3 regions of the Clostridium sp. BJN0001 genome follow, and region 1 is predicted to be linked to each of the others. Evidence: a T-box and tRNA genes for the amino acid it is inferred to sense, from the RefSeq annotation. Region 1 holds a T-box; the other regions hold tRNA genes.
The links. A T-box is a leader RNA that pairs with one kind of tRNA and senses whether it is charged. The one in region 1 lies ahead of thrS (threonine--tRNA ligase), so its partner is inferred to be a tRNA-Thr.
Positions count from the first base shown of each region.

Region 2: it has a tRNA-Thr gene. The T-box ahead of thrS (threonine--tRNA ligase) is inferred to sense a tRNA for this amino acid. The anticodon was not compared.
Region 3: it has a tRNA-Thr gene. The T-box ahead of thrS (threonine--tRNA ligase) is inferred to sense a tRNA for this amino acid. The anticodon was not compared.

Region 1 covers NZ_CP094971.1:341,689-347,688, forward strand. The annotation lists gene MTX53_RS01735 (hypothetical protein) at 361-1,389, opposite strand; gene MTX53_RS01740 (CYTH domain-containing protein) at 1,584-2,126, opposite strand; gene thrS (threonine--tRNA ligase) at 2,480-4,411, opposite strand; T-box leader at 4,479-4,735, opposite strand; gene MTX53_RS01750 (efflux RND transporter periplasmic adaptor subunit) at 4,895-6,000, shown strand, end outside.
Region 2 covers NZ_CP094971.1:2,659,191-2,665,190, reverse strand. The annotation lists gene MTX53_RS12920 (malic enzyme-like NAD(P)-binding protein) at 1-248, opposite strand, end outside; gene MTX53_RS12915 (adenylosuccinate synthase) at 479-1,765, shown strand; gene MTX53_RS12910 (DUF1858 domain-containing protein) at 1,852-2,034, shown strand; gene MTX53_RS12905 (NAD(P)/FAD-dependent oxidoreductase) at 2,097-3,344, opposite strand; tRNA gene MTX53_RS12900 (tRNA-Glu) at 3,815-3,889, shown strand; tRNA gene MTX53_RS12895 (tRNA-Val) at 3,906-3,981, shown strand; tRNA gene MTX53_RS12890 (tRNA-Asp) at 4,001-4,077, shown strand; tRNA gene MTX53_RS12885 (tRNA-Thr) at 4,091-4,165, shown strand; tRNA gene MTX53_RS12880 (tRNA-Glu) at 4,177-4,251, shown strand; tRNA gene MTX53_RS12875 (tRNA-Val) at 4,270-4,345, shown strand; tRNA gene MTX53_RS12870 (tRNA-Asp) at 4,365-4,441, shown strand; tRNA gene MTX53_RS12865 (tRNA-Thr) at 4,455-4,529, shown strand; tRNA gene MTX53_RS12860 (tRNA-Glu) at 4,541-4,615, shown strand; tRNA gene MTX53_RS12855 (tRNA-Val) at 4,634-4,709, shown strand; tRNA gene MTX53_RS12850 (tRNA-Asp) at 4,729-4,805, shown strand; gene MTX53_RS12845 (ATP-binding protein) at 4,893-5,870, opposite strand; gene MTX53_RS12840 (DnaD domain protein) at 5,863-6,000, opposite strand, start outside.
Region 3 covers NZ_CP094971.1:2,072,988-2,078,987, reverse strand. The annotation lists gene yyaC (spore protease YyaC) at 1-207, opposite strand, end outside; gene MTX53_RS10145 (hypothetical protein) at 319-720, shown strand; tRNA gene MTX53_RS10140 (tRNA-Tyr) at 882-966, shown strand; tRNA gene MTX53_RS10135 (tRNA-Val) at 973-1,048, shown strand; tRNA gene MTX53_RS10130 (tRNA-Thr) at 1,070-1,144, shown strand; tRNA gene MTX53_RS10125 (tRNA-Tyr) at 1,158-1,242, shown strand; tRNA gene MTX53_RS10120 (tRNA-Val) at 1,249-1,324, shown strand; tRNA gene MTX53_RS10115 (tRNA-Thr) at 1,346-1,420, shown strand; tRNA gene MTX53_RS10110 (tRNA-Tyr) at 1,433-1,517, shown strand; SAM riboswitch class I at 1,627-1,729, shown strand; gene metK (methionine adenosyltransferase) at 1,827-3,002, shown strand; gene MTX53_RS10100 (ATP-dependent RecD-like DNA helicase) at 3,123-5,342, shown strand; gene MTX53_RS10095 (hypothetical protein) at 5,369-6,000, shown strand, end outside.

The DNA.
Region 1 (6,000 bases):
TTACCCCCTAAAACAAAATACATAATAAGAAAAAAATTCTAATATATAGAAAAATTATATCACTCTTCTTTTTTGTATTCAATTAGCATAGGGTAGATAAGAACATTATTTCATTATAGCGGGGCATTTTTTAGCTGTATTTGATTTTTTGAAAGACTAGAGAAAAGATAGAGACGCAGAGAAGAAATATTTGATTCAGTTTTTGTTTTATTATAAAAAAATAGATATTTCGTAGCGGAGACTCTATCTTTTCTCGTAGATTAGTAACAATTAGTTTGAAATTAAGTCTATCAAAGCCCCGCCGACAAATTTTTTACTATAATAATAAATACAAATAGTTAATATAAAAATAGATTAATTTTACTGTAAAGAACCATCTGCTCCTAAAGTATAACCACTAATATTGCAATTACTTGCCATTTCACCGTTTGAATAGAAATAGTACCATGCTCCGTTTATCATCTGCCAACCTGTTACCATTTTACCGTCAGTTCCTAAATAGTACCATTTATGTGTTCTAGTTGCTTTCCATAGTTTTTGCTGTTTTACTGTATAGCATGGATCGTCTTCTATTAAGCAGACTTCACCAGTTTTATCGTCTAATATACCTGTATTACCAGCTAAGCCAGTTACATCATATGTGTCTAGCCAACCTGTCTGCATTTTTCCTATTTCTTTTGCGTTATTATATGAATATACATCTCTATCCCCATTTTCGTCTATAACTGGGGTAACCCATTCTTTGTATGGAGTAAAGAAGTACCAATTATTATCTATCTTTGCCCAGCCAGTTTTCATCTTACCATCTGTGCCAATATAGTATTTTGAATTGTCTATTGTAAACCATCTATTTGTCTGCATTACACCATCTTCAAGGTAGTACCAATGTCCACCATATGCCACCCATCCTGTTACTTCTTTTCTATCTATAAATGTTGCTATTTTTTCTCCTTTTTCATTCTTTTTCCATATAGGCGTTTCTTTTGCATGAGTTGTGCCTAGCTGCGATAGAAGTCTAAGTTCATATGTTAATGTTTTTTCTCCAAAATATCCATAATAATTTGCTTTACCATCTCGTATTGGTTCATAGCTATGAACTGCTTCACTTTCTATGCCTGTCTGATAATATCCCTCTACATTTGGTAAATATTTTAAATTTGACTCGTCTGGAATTAATCCCTCTGGACAGTCTACTTCTTTTTCTCCAAAGTCAAACGTTATTCTATTTTCATAGCATACCTCATTTGGAACAATATCAGTCATTTTGCCATAAGTGTGTAATGTTGCTGCACTTACTGGCACAGCATTAACTAAAGTAAAAAAGCCTGCTCCAGCTAGTGATATTGACATTGTTTTTGTTATACTTTTCTTTATTGAAATTTTTTTCATAAATTACCCCTTTAAAACAAATGTATATAGTAAGAGGATATTATAATATGTATAAAATTATGACACTTTCACTTTTACTATTGTATTAAATAGAGTAGAGAAGAAGATTATAATATTTATATAAAAACAAAAAATGACCATATCAAAATAATTTTTTATAATCATTTTGATACAGTCATTTTTATATTTAAAAACTAAAGTTTTTTATTTTTATAATCTTCTATTATTTTATAAATAGTTTCAGAAGTTGTATCAGAAGTTTTATAGCCTAAAAGTTCAACTACTTTTTTTAAGCTTTCCTCTGAATTTGTTTCAATTTCAAGATAGGGAAATGGACAGAAACTTTTTTCGTTTATATCAATTTCAACTAGAGAATCAAAAATTCTGTAGCTTTCTCGATATTTTTTTATAGACTGATTTAGGCATAGACCGAGTGATTTAAATATCCCTTCACCAGCTTTTTTATTTTCTATTATAGTTTCATTCTCGTCCATAACTTTAAATTTGCCCTGTGAAACTATTTTTTTAGTAGTCATATAATAGATAGTTTCATTATGTAAATGGTCATAAATTGTTCTTATTCTTGCATATCCTTTTTTATTTAAAAGCCTTTTATCTTCAAAATCATAAATATCATTTATCTGATCTTCAACTTTAACTTTCTCTGCGTTATTATCTGTTAATATTTTTCTTATGTTATCTACATTTATATCTATAAGTCTTGTCTCAAATTCCATAAAACCACCTTTTAGAATTGATAATTAATAATGAATAATTGATAAAATAATTGACAATTATCAATGGACAATTGTGGATGTTTCTGCGAAGGCGCAGAAACTAAAATTTAGTTTAAATGACAAAGGACATACTAAATGACAAAGGAAAAAGGACAAATGACAAAGATGGAAGTTTCTGCTCAAATCGCAGAAACTAAAATTTATTTAGCTTTCGCTTCAGGCGAAAGCCTTAGTATTTTGCGAGAATCGCAAAATACCATACAATGAAATTCCGTAGGAATTTCCACCTCATTTGTCATTTGTCCTTTGAAAGTTTGTCATCTGTAGCTGTTCTTTAACAGTTTGTCATTTTACTAAAGAGCTTTGGTAGCAATTTCCTTAAGAACTCTTCCGATAAAGTCGTCAAGCTTTTGAGCTCCTTCATCATCGTTCTTTCTGCTTCTTACAGAAACTTCGTTATTTGCTGCTTCTTTTTCGCCGACAACTAACATGTAAGGAACTTTTTCAAGTCTTGCTTCTCTTATCTTGTAGCCGATCTTTTCAACTCTTGTATCAAGTTCACATCTTATTCCGCTGTCTTTAAGATTCTTAGTTACATTTTCAGCGTAATCCTTGTATTTATCAGATATAGGAAGAACTTTTACTTGTACTGGTGCAAGCCATGTTGGGAAAGCACCTGCATATTTTTCAATAAGCATTGATAATGTTCTTTCATAGCATCCGATTGAAGATCTGTGGATTATATAAGGTCTCTTCTTTTGACCATCTTTGTCTGTGTAAGTCATATCAAATCTTTCAGCAAGAGCAAAGTCTATCTGAATAGTGAATAATGTATCTTCTTTTCCATGAACGTTCTTGCACTGAAGGTCAAGCTTTGGACCATAGAATGCTGCTTCATCATCTGCTTCAACATAGTTTATATTTAAATGATCAAGAATTTGTTTCATAACCTTTTGAGTGTGATCCCATGCTGCTGGATTGTTTATATACTTTTCAGCATTGTTTGGATCCCATTTTGAAAATCTATAAGTGATACCCTCAGTCATTCCTAAAGTATCCATTATGTATTTTATAAGTTCAAGTACAGATTTAAATTCTTGTTCTAATTGTTCTGGCATACACATGATATGTGCATCAGCTAATGTAAATTGTCTTACTCTTGTAAGTCCGTGCATTTCTCCTGATGCTTCATTTCTGAATAATACAGAAGTTTCATTGTATCTTAAAGGAAGATCTCTGTAGCTTCTCTGTTTTGATTTGTAGATGCAATACTGGAATGGACAAGTCATTGGTCTTAATGCATATACTTCATCATCTTTTTCTTCATCACCTAAAACAAACATGTCTTCTTTATAATGATCCCAGTGTCCTGAAACTTTATATAAATCGCTCTTAGCCATTAAAGGAGTTTTAGTTAAGAGATAGCCTCTCTTTTCTTCTTCATCTTCAACCCATCTTTGAAGAAGTTGAACAATTTTAGCACCCTTTGGCATAAGAAGTGGAAGTCCTTGACCTACTAATTCGTTAGTTGTGAATAATTCAAGTTCTCTTCCAAGTTTGTTATGATCTCTCTTAGCAGCTTCTTCTAAAGCTTTTAAGAATTCATCAAGTTGAGATTTCTTTAAGAATGCTGTTCCATATATTCTAGAAAGCATCTTATTTTTCTCGTTTCCTTTCCAGTAAGAACCAGAAGTTCTTGTAAGCTTTATAGCCTTTACGTTTTTAACGCTCATTAAATGAGGGCCTGCACAAAGATCTGTGAAATCTCCAATTTTGTAGAAAGAAATAACTTCTCCTTCAGCAAGATCATTTATAAGTTCAACTTTATAAGGTTCATCTTTCATAAGATCTAAAGCTTTGTCCTTTGGAAGTTCAAATCTTTCAATAGAAGGATTTTCCTTTATTATTTTCTTCATTTCTTTTTCGATTGCTACTAAATCATCAGTTGAGAAAGAACCTTCTTTATCAAAATCATAGTAGAATCCAGTATCAATTGATGGTCCTATTGCAAGCTTTGCTTCAGGGAATAATCTTTTTACAGCATATCCAAGTACATGTGATACTGTGTGTCTTATTGTAGCTAATCCTTCCTCTGAATCAGCAGTAAATATTTCAAGGTTAACATCTTTATCTATTATAGTTCGAAGGTCTTCGGTCTTTCCGTCTACCTTTGCGCAACATGCGTTCCTTGCTAAACCTTCGCTTATTGATTTTGAAATGTCTAAGATAGAAAGCTCTTTATCAAATTCTTTAACTGAGCCATCTTTTAAAGTAACTTTAATCATTTAAAAAACTCCTTTCAGAAAATTATCATTTATTTATTTATATAATAAAAAAATTCGTCTCTAAAAAATTAGAGACGAATTAGAATATCCGTGGTTCCACTCTGATTACCTTATTAAAAAATACACGCAAAAATAAAAGCGCAGCATTTTTAGCATAAAGCTTAAATAAGGTCACTTAAAAAAATATCGTAACGTGATAAAAACGGGTGTTATTAAGACCGCTCAGAGGTGGTTTTCAGTCTGAATATATTTGAATGCTCGCACCAAAATACATCTTCTCTTTGAAATATAATTACAGCTTACTGTCCTCATCAATGTTTTTTCCTATTCATGTTAGCTTTATTATAACATTTTAAAAGACGATGTCAACATAAAAATACTTAACAAAAATTAAGGAAAATTTTAGTTAAGTGTAATGTTTATTTCATATTAATAATTTATACTATATTTATGAAATAAAATAAATGCGGGGGATAGATATATATGCATAGTTTAAAAATTGGGAAATTAAAAGGCATACATTTTAAAGGGATAAGTTCTAATAAAAAAGAAAATAAAAAGAATAAACCAAAAAAGAAGATAAAAAAGAGATTTATTTTACTTGGAATAGTTTTAGTAATTATTTTAGCTATTATAATTAAATCGTTTATTATGCCAAAGCCATTAAAGGTGGCTGAGTGTTCTTCTCTTTCACGAGGCAATATAAAAACAAGCATAAGTGTTACTGGAAACATAAAAGCTAAAGATTCTTATGATGTATATACAAAGCTTAATAATTCTATAAAAGAAGTAAAGGTAAAAGAAGGCGATGAAGTTAAAAAAGGAGATGTACTTGCCATTTTAGATTCATCAGAACTTGAAAAGGATCTTGAACTTGCAAAAGAGCAGGCAGGAACATTTGAAAATGCAAATAAAATAAAAGCAGATGCTGCACTTAATAAATATAAAAATGCGAAAGAATCTGATACAGAGATAAAAAATGCACAGGAGTCTGTAAATTCTGCCTTAAATAATGTACATAGTAAAAAGAAAATTTATGAGCAGAATAAAATTTTATATGATGCAGGAGCTGTTTCAGAAAGTACACTTGATGAAAAAGAAAATGATTATAACAATGCAGAAAGTGAACTTTCAAAAGCAGAAAATGCACTTTCACAGGCAAAATCAAATTTTAATAACTCTATAACAGATGCAAAGTCAGCTTATGATTCTGCTATAAATGATGCAGATGACAAAAGTAAAGACATATCTATAGAAAAACAGGAACTTGAGATTGAAAAATGCACAATAACAGCACCAGAGGATGGAACAGTTGTAAAAGTTAATGCAAAAGTGGGCAATCCTGCAGCAGGAACACTATTTACAATTGAAGATTTAAATCATAAAGAAGTTACAGCTTCAATAAAAGAAATTGATAGACCAGATATAGAAGTTGGACAAGACGTTGAGATAAAAACAGATGCAACAGATGATGAAGTTATTCCTGGAAAAATAATAAGTTTAGATAAATCCATTCAAAGTGGAGCAAATATGATAACTTCTATGCAGTCTCAGGGAGGAGATAATAAAAATGGAGCATCTGCTTCAAC
Region 2 (6,000 bases), 370 kb from region 1:
GCAAGTGGACCTATATCTCCTAGTCCTAAAACGGCTGTTCCGTCTGATATTACAGCAACTGTATTCCATTTTCTTGTATATTTATATACGTTTTCAGGATCTTTAGCAATAGCTCTACAAGGTTCAGCAACTCCTGGTGTATAAGCAAGACTTAAGTCTTTTGCGTTTTTAACTTCACATGTTGGCTTTATTTCATATTTACCTTTTTTTTCTTCATGAAACTTTAAAGATTCTTCATAAATATTCATAAACAGCATCCTCCCTTATTCCTAGTAAACGATATTAATATATTAAGTTTAAACATATAAATTAATTATACGAATATTTTTTAAAAAAAGCAAAAAAATATTCGATACATAGTTGACCAAATAATTTTACTTTGCTACTATTTATAAGGAGACTAAAAAATTATTAGTCAATCTTAATTTATAATTATAAATAGGAGCCAAAGGCTTATCTATTTAAGGGAGGCAGAAATATGTCAGCATTTATAGTTTTAGGTGCACAGTGGGGCGATGAAGGAAAAGGAAAGATGACAGATTATTTAGCAGAAGAAGCTAATGTTGTTGTTAGATTTCAAGGAGGAAATAATGCTGGTCACACAGTAGTTGTTGGAGACAAGGAATATAAACTTCACCTTATTCCATCAGGGATACTCTATGATGATAAACTTAATGTTATAGGAAATGGTGTAGTAGTAGATCCTAGCGCTTTATTTGAAGAAATTGAGTATTTAGAGGGTGTAGGGGTTAAGGTTACGCCAGAAAAGTTAATCATAAGTGATAGAGCTCACCTTATTATGCCATATCATAAAATCTTAGATAAATTAAAAGAAATAGCAAGAGGAAAAAATGACATTGGAACTACATGTAAGGGAATAGGACCATGTTATACAGATAAATTCGAAAGATGTGGAATACGAGTATGTGATTTAATGCATGAAGATGTATTTAAAGCAAAATTAAAAGAAAACATAGATATGAAGAATGCTTATATAACAAAAGTTTTAGGCGGGGAAGCATTAGACTATGATACTATTTTAAATGATTATTTAAAATATGCAGAAAAGTTAAGACCTTTTGTTAAAGATACTTCTGTTGAAGTTTACAATTCTATAAAATCAGATAAAAGCGTATTATTTGAAGGAGCACAGGGAATGCTTCTTGATATAGATTATGGTTCATATCCATTCGTAACATCTTCTAATACTGTAGCTGGAGGAGTTGCAAATGGTGTAGGAATAGGACCTAATATGATAGACAGCGCTGTAGGAATAGTTAAAGCATATACTACAAGAGTAGGTAAAGGACCATTCCCAACAGAACTTAATGATGAAACAGGAAACTGGATAAGAGAAAGCGGACACGAATATGGAGTAACTACAGGAAGATCAAGAAGATGTGGATGGCTTGACCTTGTTATAGTAAAGACAGCAGCAAGAGTAAGTGGACTTACTTCACTTGCAGTTACAAAGATAGATACACTTGCAGGTCTTTCTAAGATAAAGATATGTACTGGATATAAGTTCAATGGCAAGATAATTGATTATTTCCCAGCAAGTCTTGAAGATGTTGCAAAGTGCGAACCTATTTATGAAGAATTTGATGGATGGGACGAAAAAGTAGCAGATGCAAGAAGCTTTGATGAACTTCCAGATACAACAAAGAAATATTTAAAGAGAATAAGTGAATTTACAGGAACAAAAGTATCATTAATAGGTGTTGGAGCAGGAAGAGATCAGACAATAAGAGTTGATAACATATAAATATGATAAGAGAAGTCGGGTATTGACTTCTCTTTTTTTATAAAATATAATTTTAATGCAGATAAATAAAAAGAAGGTGAAAATTTATGATAAATAAGGATATGACAATAGGTGAATTAGTAAGAACAGATTCTTCTAAAGTGCCAATATTAATGAATTTTGGTATGGGATGTGTTGGATGTCCATCTGCTCAAGCAGAAACTCTTGAAGAAGCAGCAATGGTTCATGGAATAAATATTGATGATTTAGTTGCAGCTTTAAATAAATAATAATACATTAAGTAAAAGAGAATTTGATATTAATAATCAGATTCTCTTTTTTTATATAATAATTATTTTAAATTATATGCAGATTTTGCTACTATATATCCAGAACTCCAAGCCCATTGAAGATTAAATCCACCACAGTCTCCGTTTACATCCATAATTTCGCCTGAAAACAGCAGATTTTTGCATTTTAGAGACTCAAGAGTATATTTATCTATTTCATTAGTGTTAACGCCTCCAACGGTTACCTGAGCGTTTGTGAAGCCTTTAGTACCTGTGCATATAAAATTCCAGCTTTTAAATTTTTTAATAAGGTCATTAATAAGATTCCAGTCTATCATATCACATGTTTCATGAATATTAGCAATACCTGTATCTTTTAAAATTATTGGAATGAGCTTTTTATTTATTATTCCAATAAGAGATGAGCTTATTTCCCTATAACTAAATACTGAAAAGTGACTCATTAAAAGATCAGTTAATGAATCTAGAGTTTTTTCTGGAAACATATCAATATTTATATATACTTTATGTCCTTTTGAAAGGAACTTTGATACATCTGATGAAAGCTGAAGTATAGGAGGACCTGAAATACCATAGTCAGTAAATAATATTTCTCCGAAACATGTTCTTTTTAGAGTCTTATCTATAAAAAGTGATGCATTTCCATTAAATTTTATTCCAGATAAAGCTCTAAGGTGAGGATAATCAAGTTTAAGCTGTACAATCCCTGGAAGAGGCTCAACTATTGAATGACCTAACATTTTAGCTATTTTAAATCCTGATCCATCTGAGCCTGAATTTGGAGCTGATTTTCCGCCACATGCGAGTATTAATTTATTACAGGTAAATTTTTTATATTCATCGTTAGATGTAACGAGAACAAAATTTTTATTTTTTGATACATCCTTAACCTTACATGATGTATACACGGGTATTTCTCTTTCATCTAAAGCAAGTTTTAAAATATCTACAACAGAGGATGCTTGAAGAGATGAAGGATACATTTTTCCGTCACTAAGTTCAGTAAAAGGAAGTCCTAATGACATAAAGAAATTTTTTGTATCTGAAACTGAAAAATTATCTAAGATTTCTTTATAAAAATTTTTATTTGAACTATGGTAATTAATATATGGACTTTCAATTTTACTATTTGATATGTTACATCTTCCATTTCCTGTGGATAGTATCTTTTTTCCTATTCTATCGTTAGATTCTATTATAGCAACATCCATTCCTAAATCTTTTGCACAAATTGCAGCAGTAAGACCGGATGCACCGCCGCCTAGTATTATTAAGTCGTGAAAAAACATAGTACACCTCCATCAAAATTATATAAATAAATTTTATCACAGTAATAATAAAGTTAAAAGTGAGGAATATTAATAATAAGTATAAAGAACACCACATATAAAGATAAAAATTTATATAATTTAAAACATTTTATTTAGAGTAAAATTATTTTCTATAAATAGATTTATTTGGAACAATTATCAAAAATATAAATATAAATATAAGTATTAATAGAATTTTTAGAAAGAAGTTTTTATTAATTTATATCAATAAAAAATAGAAATTTTTAAAAGTAATATATAATTATAAATGGCTCTATAAGTGGGATAACATCTATTTTTAATAGCGCAGAAAAAGTAGAAAAATAGAAAAATAAAAAAATAAAATAAAAACTTTTTAAAAAATGTGTTGACACAATCGAATATTTTAGGTATTATAGTCTATGTGATTAGCGCTTGACACAATAAATTAAGCGTAACTTAAACAATATGGCTCCTTGGTCAAGTGGTTAAGACACCACCCTTTCACGGTGGTAACATGGGTTCAAGTCCCGTAGGAGTCACCATTTTAATTAAACTTATGGGCGCATAGCTCAGCTGGGAGAGCATCTGCCTTACAAGCAGAGGGTCACAGGTTCGAGCCCTGTTGTGCCCACCATAAGTAAAATTTATAGTATGGCTCAGTAGCTCAGCTGGTTAGAGTGCCGGCCTGTCACGCCGGAGGTCAAGGGTTCGATCCCCTCCTGAGTCGCCAATTTTACTTATAAGCTGGCATGGCTCAACGGTAGAGCAGCTGACTTGTAATCAGCAGGTTGTAGGTTCGATTCCTATTGCCAGCTCCAAATAAATATATGGCTCCTTGGTCAAGTGGTTAAGACACCACCCTTTCACGGTGGTAACATGGGTTCAAGTCCCGTAGGAGTCACCATTTTAATTAAAAACTTATGGGCGCATAGCTCAGCTGGGAGAGCATCTGCCTTACAAGCAGAGGGTCACAGGTTCGAGCCCTGTTGTGCCCACCATAAGTAAAATTTATAGTATGGCTCAGTAGCTCAGCTGGTTAGAGTGCCGGCCTGTCACGCCGGAGGTCAAGGGTTCGATCCCCTCCTGAGTCGCCAATTTTACTTATGAGCTGGCATGGCTCAACGGTAGAGCAGCTGACTTGTAATCAGCAGGTTGTAGGTTCGATTCCTATTGCCAGCTCCAAATAAATATATGGCTCCTTGGTCAAGTGGTTAAGACACCACCCTTTCACGGTGGTAACATGGGTTCAAGTCCCGTAGGAGTCACCATTTTAATTAAAAACTTATGGGCGCATAGCTCAGCTGGGAGAGCATCTGCCTTACAAGCAGAGGGTCACAGGTTCGAGCCCTGTTGTGCCCACCATAAGTATAATATATAATATGGCTCAGTAGCTCAGCTGGTTAGAGTGCCGGCCTGTCACGCCGGAGGTCAAGGGTTCGATCCCCTCCTGAGTCGCCAAAAAATACCGATATTTTATATCGGTATTTTTTTTATTTATAAAAAAAGAGAAAACCTCTTTTTATTATAAATAGCATAATATTTAGTTTATCTATTGTTTAAATTCTTTTTTATTCGTATATCGTCAGAATAAAATTTGCAAAGTTTAAAATCTCCAATAAGTCTTGATGAAATTCTTTCACTATAATTTTTAACAATTTCAGGTAATGTAAGATTTGTAGAAATAAGCATTTTTTTATTTGTTAATATTTTTTTATTTAGGAAAGAAAATAATTCAGAAACTGAAAATTCATTTAAATGTTCCGATCCTAAGTCATCAATTATAAGAAGATCACAATCAAGAAGAAGTTCCTCAATATTATTATCATTATTAAATCTAACATCTCTTAAGTTATCAATTAGTTCTTCAGAAGTTCTGTATACAACAAGATATCCTGCGTTTAAAAGTGTTTCTGCTATGCAGTATGATAAAAATGTTTTTCCGCTTCCTGGATTACCATAGAATAAAAGATTAGTTGTTATATTATTGAAATCGGGTATATATGATTTCATTATATAATCAAGATTATTTTCCATATTTTTTCTTGGAGAATATTTCTCATTTTCATTTCTATGAGTAGAAAAAAGATTAATATCAAAAGTATCAAAATTCTTATCAGATATTATGTTTTGAAGTTCTGAATTCTTATAGTAAAGACGTATTAGTTTTTCTTTATAACATGAACATTTATCTGTGCCAATAAAACCAGTATCTTTGCATTTTGGACAGTCGTAATGATGATTTAGATAGTCAGAATCGTATCCTTTTGAAACTAAAAGTTCACATTTTTTCATTTTTAAATCTGTCATTTTATTTTTATAATTTTCTATAATATTATTTTTATCTTTTGATTTTAAAATATCTATTGCCATATTAAGAGAGAGTTTTGAAATCTTATTTTCTATTTCTATTATTTCAGGATATTTTTTTTTAATTTCATTTCTTCTTTCTTTTTGTTTTTTATCTTCATTATCTCGTATAGTCTGATATATCTTCATTATCTCTGCTTGATAGCCTTTAATCATCTTTATCCCATCCTAACAGTTTTTTCTCTAATTCATCATAATCATATTCTCGTGGTTTAAAATTATTGAATTTCAATTTTGAATTAGTGTTTTTATTTTTTGGCTTTTGTGGTCTTGTATCTTTTAGTGC
Region 3 (6,000 bases), 960 kb from region 1:
AGATAATTCTCTATCTATATTTAATGCGTGAATTTGATGATTTAGATTTCCATACACTTGAAGAGGAAAACAATTTAAAGTAAGCAGTGTACCTACAATAGGACCAAGAGAATCTCCTATACATTTATTAGTTCCAATGCAGATTATTGCTGTATCTTTATCTAAATATCTCATTAGCTGTTTTGATAACATATACTCATTATTCAATATAAATCACCTCTAGAAAATATATGAAATTAAAGATATAAATAGTATAAAAAAATATTATATGGAAATATTAATTAATATAGATAATAATAAACATAAAAGGAGATTAATATGAAAAAAGTATGTTTGATAGGAATTTTTGTTTTTACTATAATATTAAATAGTTTAATTTTATTTTCAAATGATAGCATATATAGTGAGGCTAATAATAAAATAGATGAAGAAGAGTCTACTGAAGCAATGGCTACTAATCAGAATGAAAGTACAACACAAATAGATTTAAATTCAATAATTAATAATATGTGTCCAGAGGATAAGACTGAAGTTAAATCTGTAATATCAAAATTATCATCTGATGAACTATTTAAAATAGAAGATAATAATAGTAAGCTCGATAGTCAATCATTTTTAGATAATGTTAATATAATAAAGAAGCGCCTTGGAAGCAAAGACTATCAAAAAATAGAAAAAGTTTTAAAAAAATATATCAATTTTGATAATATAAATATATAAAGTGAATAAAGCAATAAAACAAAGAAAAACTGAGAAAATAAGCGAAATGTAGAGGTAATTTTAAATAATGGCTATAATATTAAGTTGAAAAAAAATTGATTTGACTATATACTAGTCTTTGTCGGTTGCGAGTTTAGAAAACTTTCAAGTGAACAGTATATGGAGGAATTCCCGAGTGGCCAAAGGGGGCAGACTGTAAATCTGTTACTTCGTGTTTCGATGGTTCGAATCCATCTTCCTCCACCATTTTAAGGGCGCATAGCTCAGCTGGGAGAGCATCTGCCTTACAAGCAGGGGGTCACAGGTTCGAACCCTGTTGTGCCCACCACTTAAAATAAAATATACTTGTGCTGGCATGGCTCAACGGTAGAGCAGCTGACTTGTAATCAGCAGGTTGTAGGTTCGATTCCTATTGCCAGCTCCACAAAAACTATTATGGAGGAATTCCCGAGTGGCCAAAGGGGGCAGACTGTAAATCTGTTACTTCGTGTTTCGATGGTTCGAATCCATCTTCCTCCACCATTTTAAGGGCGCATAGCTCAGCTGGGAGAGCATCTGCCTTACAAGCAGGGGGTCACAGGTTCGAACCCTGTTGTGCCCACCACTTAAAATAAAATATACTTGTGCTGGCATGGCTCAACGGTAGAGCAGCTGACTTGTAATCAGCAGGTTGTAGGTTCGATTCCTATTGCCAGCTCCACAAAACTATTAAGGAGGAGTTCCCGAGTGGCCAAAGGGGGCAGACTGTAAATCTGTTACTTCGTGTTTCGATGGTTCGAATCCATCTTCCTCCACCACTTAGACTGTCTAATATTTAGACAGTCTTTTTATTATTATTGGAATATATGAACTATTGACGATGAACAATTCATATGATAGAATTACATTTGAAAAAATTAATATATGCTCTTATCAAGAGAGGTGGAGGGAAAGGGCCCTGTGAAACCCGGCAACCTGTAATATATAAGGTGCAAATTCCGTAGAATACTAATAATCTACAAGATAAGAAAGAAAATTAGAAAAAAATTCTCTTCTTATCAGAAGAGTTTTTTTATTTACTGAAATACTTAAAAATTGATATAGAGTATGAAATGGAGGAGAAATATATGAAAAAGTTGTTTACTTCTGAATCAGTTACAGAAGGACATCCAGACAAAATGTGCGATCAGATTTCTGATGCAATACTTGATGCTATTCTTTCGGAAGATAAAATGGCAAGAGTTGCATGCGAAACATGTACAACAACAGGAATGGTAATGGTAATGGGAGAAATATCTACAAACTGTTATGTTGATATTCCTAAGGTAGTTAGAGAAACAATAAGAGAAATAGGCTATGATAGAGCTAAGTATGGTTTTGATTGTGATACATGCTCTGTTCTTACATCAATTGACGAACAGTCATCAGATATAGCTCAGGGAGTAGATGGAGCTCTTGAATCAAGAAGCGGAGATAAAGACGAGCTAGACAAAATAGGTGCTGGAGATCAGGGAATGATGTTTGGTTTTGCTACAAACGAAACAGATGATTATATGCCACTTCCTATTTCACTTGCACATAAACTTTCAAGAAGACTTACTGAAGTTAGAAAAAATGAAACTTTACCTTATTTAAGACCAGATGGTAAAACACAAGTTACTATTGAATATGAAGATAATAAGCCTAAGAGAGTTGATACAATAGTTATTTCTACTCAGCATAGTGAAAAAGTATCATTAGAGCAGATAGAAAAAGATATGAAACAGTATGTAATAAACGAAGTAGTTTCATCTGATCTTTTAGATGAAAATACAAAGTATTTTATAAACCCAACAGGCAGATTCGTTGTAGGAGGACCTCAAGGAGATTCTGGATTAACAGGAAGAAAGATAATTGTTGATACATATGGCGGATATGGAAGACACGGTGGTGGAGCTTTCTCAGGAAAAGATCCAACAAAGGTTGATAGATCTGCAGCATATGCAGCAAGATGGGTTGCTAAAAACCTTGTAGCAGCAGGAGTAGCTGATAAACTTGAAATTCAACTTGCTTATGCAATTGGAGTTGCTAGACCAGTATCAATTGAAGTTGAAACATTTGGAACTTCAAAGATTTCAGAAGATGAGATTGTTTCAATTGTTCAAAAAGTCTTTGATTTAAGACCAGGTGCAATAATAAGAGATCTTGATTTAAGAAGACCTATATATAAACAGGTTGCAGCTTATGGTCATTTTGGAAGAAATGACTTAGATCTTCCTTGGGAAAAACTTAATAAAGTTGATGAAATAAAGAAATATTTATAATTTTTTTAAGGCTTTCATGAATTGCTATTCATGAAGGCCTTTTTTGCGTATTTTAAGAAGTAATTGTGTTTTATGCTATAATATTTATAAGATTAAAGCTAAGAAAGGGAAATTATAATCATGGAGGTACTTGAAGGTTTAGTTGAAAGTATTATATATCAGAATGAAGATACAGGTTATACAGTGTGCAGAATAAGAAATGGAAATAAAATTATAAGTGCTGTTGGAATAGTGCCTCTTATAAAATCTGGGCAGAATGTTTCTTTGAAGGGATATTATACTATACATAAAAAGTTTGGAAAGCAGTTTAATATAAATGAATATGAAGAGATTTTACCTACATCTAAAGAAGCAGTTATTAATTATTTATCTACCGGTATAATTAGAGGAATAGGTCCTATAACTGCAAAAAAAATAGTTAATGTTTTTGGTGAAAAAACATTAGATATACTTGAAAATAGCATAGAAAGACTTAAAGAAATTGAAGGAATAGGTGAAAAAAAGTTTGATATAATATATCATTCATATATAGAAAAACAGGGACTTAGAGAGATTGTCTTATACTTTGGAAGTCATGGCGTAAATACTAATCAGTGTATGAAGATATATAAAAAATTTGGACCTAATGCAAAAGGAATAGTTAATAGAAATCCTTATATTTTATCAGATGAAATATCAGGGATTGGATTTAAAACAGCAGACAGAATTGCAATGAGTATAGGAATTAAAAATGATTCATCGTTTAGAATTCAAAGTGGAATAAAATACATTTTAAATAGATTTTGTAATTCTGGAAATACATATATGCCACTAAATGAACTTATAGATGAATGTTCAGATAGTTTAGAAGTTAAGAAAGAAGATATCTTAGAAAATATATATGATATGGCTGGTAAAAAGAAAATAATAGTTGAAAAAAAAGGTGAAGAGGAGAGAGTTCTTCTATTAACTTACTATTATTGCGAACTCGGTATAACAAGCAAGATAATTAATCTTTATATGCAAAACTATCAAACTATAAATTCTGATATTGATTTTGATATAGAAAATTTTGAAAAAATAAACGAAATAAATTTTTCAAATTCTCAAAAAGAAGCTATAAAAGGTGCTTTTGCAAATGGAATTGAAATAATTACAGGTGGACCTGGAACAGGAAAAACCACTATAATAAAATGTATAATAGATATATATGAACAAAATGGAATGAAAGTTCTTTTATGTGCACCTACAGGGAGAGCAGCAAAAAGAATGACAGAGTCAACAGGAAGAGAAGCTAGAACTATACATAGGCTCCTTGAAATGAATGTTTCAGAATCTGATGGAAAAACTGTATTTGATAAAGATGAATCATCACCTATTGAAACAGATGTTATAGTAATAGATGAAGCATCAATGATAGATGTAATTTTAATGCATAATCTTTTAAAGGCTGTTAAACTTGGAACAAGAATAATAATAGCAGGAGATTCTGATCAGCTTCCATCAGTAGGCCCTGGAAATGTTCTAAAAGATCTAATTGAAAGCGAGTCAATAAAAGTTGTATGCTTAAAAGAGATATTTAGGCAGGCTAAAGAAAGTCTTATTGTAGTAAATGCACATAGAATAAATGAAGGAATTATGCCTATTTTAAATAAAAAAGATAAAGATTTTTTCTTTATAAGACATGAAAATCCTGAAAAAATATTAAGTACAGTTATTGATCTTATAGGGAAAAGACTCCCTAATTTCAACAAAACATGGGATAGAGTGTGGGATATACAGGTTTTATCACCTATGAAAAAAGGCACTCTTGGTGTAATAAATCTTAATTCAAAACTTCAAGAAGTATTTAATCCAAAATCACAATCTAAAAAAGAAATAAAGAATAAGGATGTTACATTTAGAGAAGGGGATAAAGTTATGCAGATTAAAAACAATTATTCTCTTCCGTGGAGTAATGTTAATTCCTCTTTGGAACATGGAAGTGGTATATTTAATGGAGAACTTGGAATGATTACAAAGATAAATAATGAAAATGAAAAATTAACTGTAATATTTGATGATGATAAAAAAGTTAATTATGATTTTTCAAATCTTGATGATCTTGATTTATCATATGCAGCGACAATTCATAAGAGCCAAGGAAGCGAATTTAAAGTAATAGTAATTCCTATTTTTATGGGATCACCATTTTTAATGAATAGAAATTTATTATACACGGGTATAACAAGGGCAAAGCAACTTGTTGTAATAGTTGGAATGCAAAAAGCATTAGAATTTATGATAAAAAATACAGAGAGCACAAAAAGATATACTTCTCTTAAAGATAGAATAAAAGATATAATAAATAAAACAGAGTAATATTTTAAGGAGTAAATAGATTAGATATGTCAGAAAACAGAAAAATAAATTTTAAAAATATAGAGTATGCTATTAATAAAATAAACAAGTGGTACAAAAAAGATATTAAATTTTTGAACATAATTACAATACCATTTAATACTCCATGTGTTTTCGTTGATATAGTATTACAATTTATTAAAAGAAATGAAAAAGTATTGTATGTTTGGAAGAATAAATTTGAAAATAGAGATCTTATAAATGGTATTAAAGAGTATTATGGCTTAAGAGATGTTTTAAAAGAAGATAATATTGAGTTTACAGATTATGACAACATTGATTTAACTAAAAAATATGATCTTATTATATTTGATGATGTTACTTGTTTTTCTACAATAAATACTATGAGTATTATAGATAGAATTGAAAAAGTTATGAACATATCAAAAAGAATTATTGTGTATTCTGTTCAAAAGATGCCAATTTCTGGGGATAAAATTGATATGGCAGCTTATGATTATGAAAAACCGTTTATAGAACCAAGATTTTTAGAAACAAGGGTAAATTTAAATGATGATATTCCATACAAATTATATGATTATATAAAATGGTTTTCTTGTAATGGACATAATGTAATAATATGTGTACCAGATTCAAAAAAACTTCAGAATATTTATTC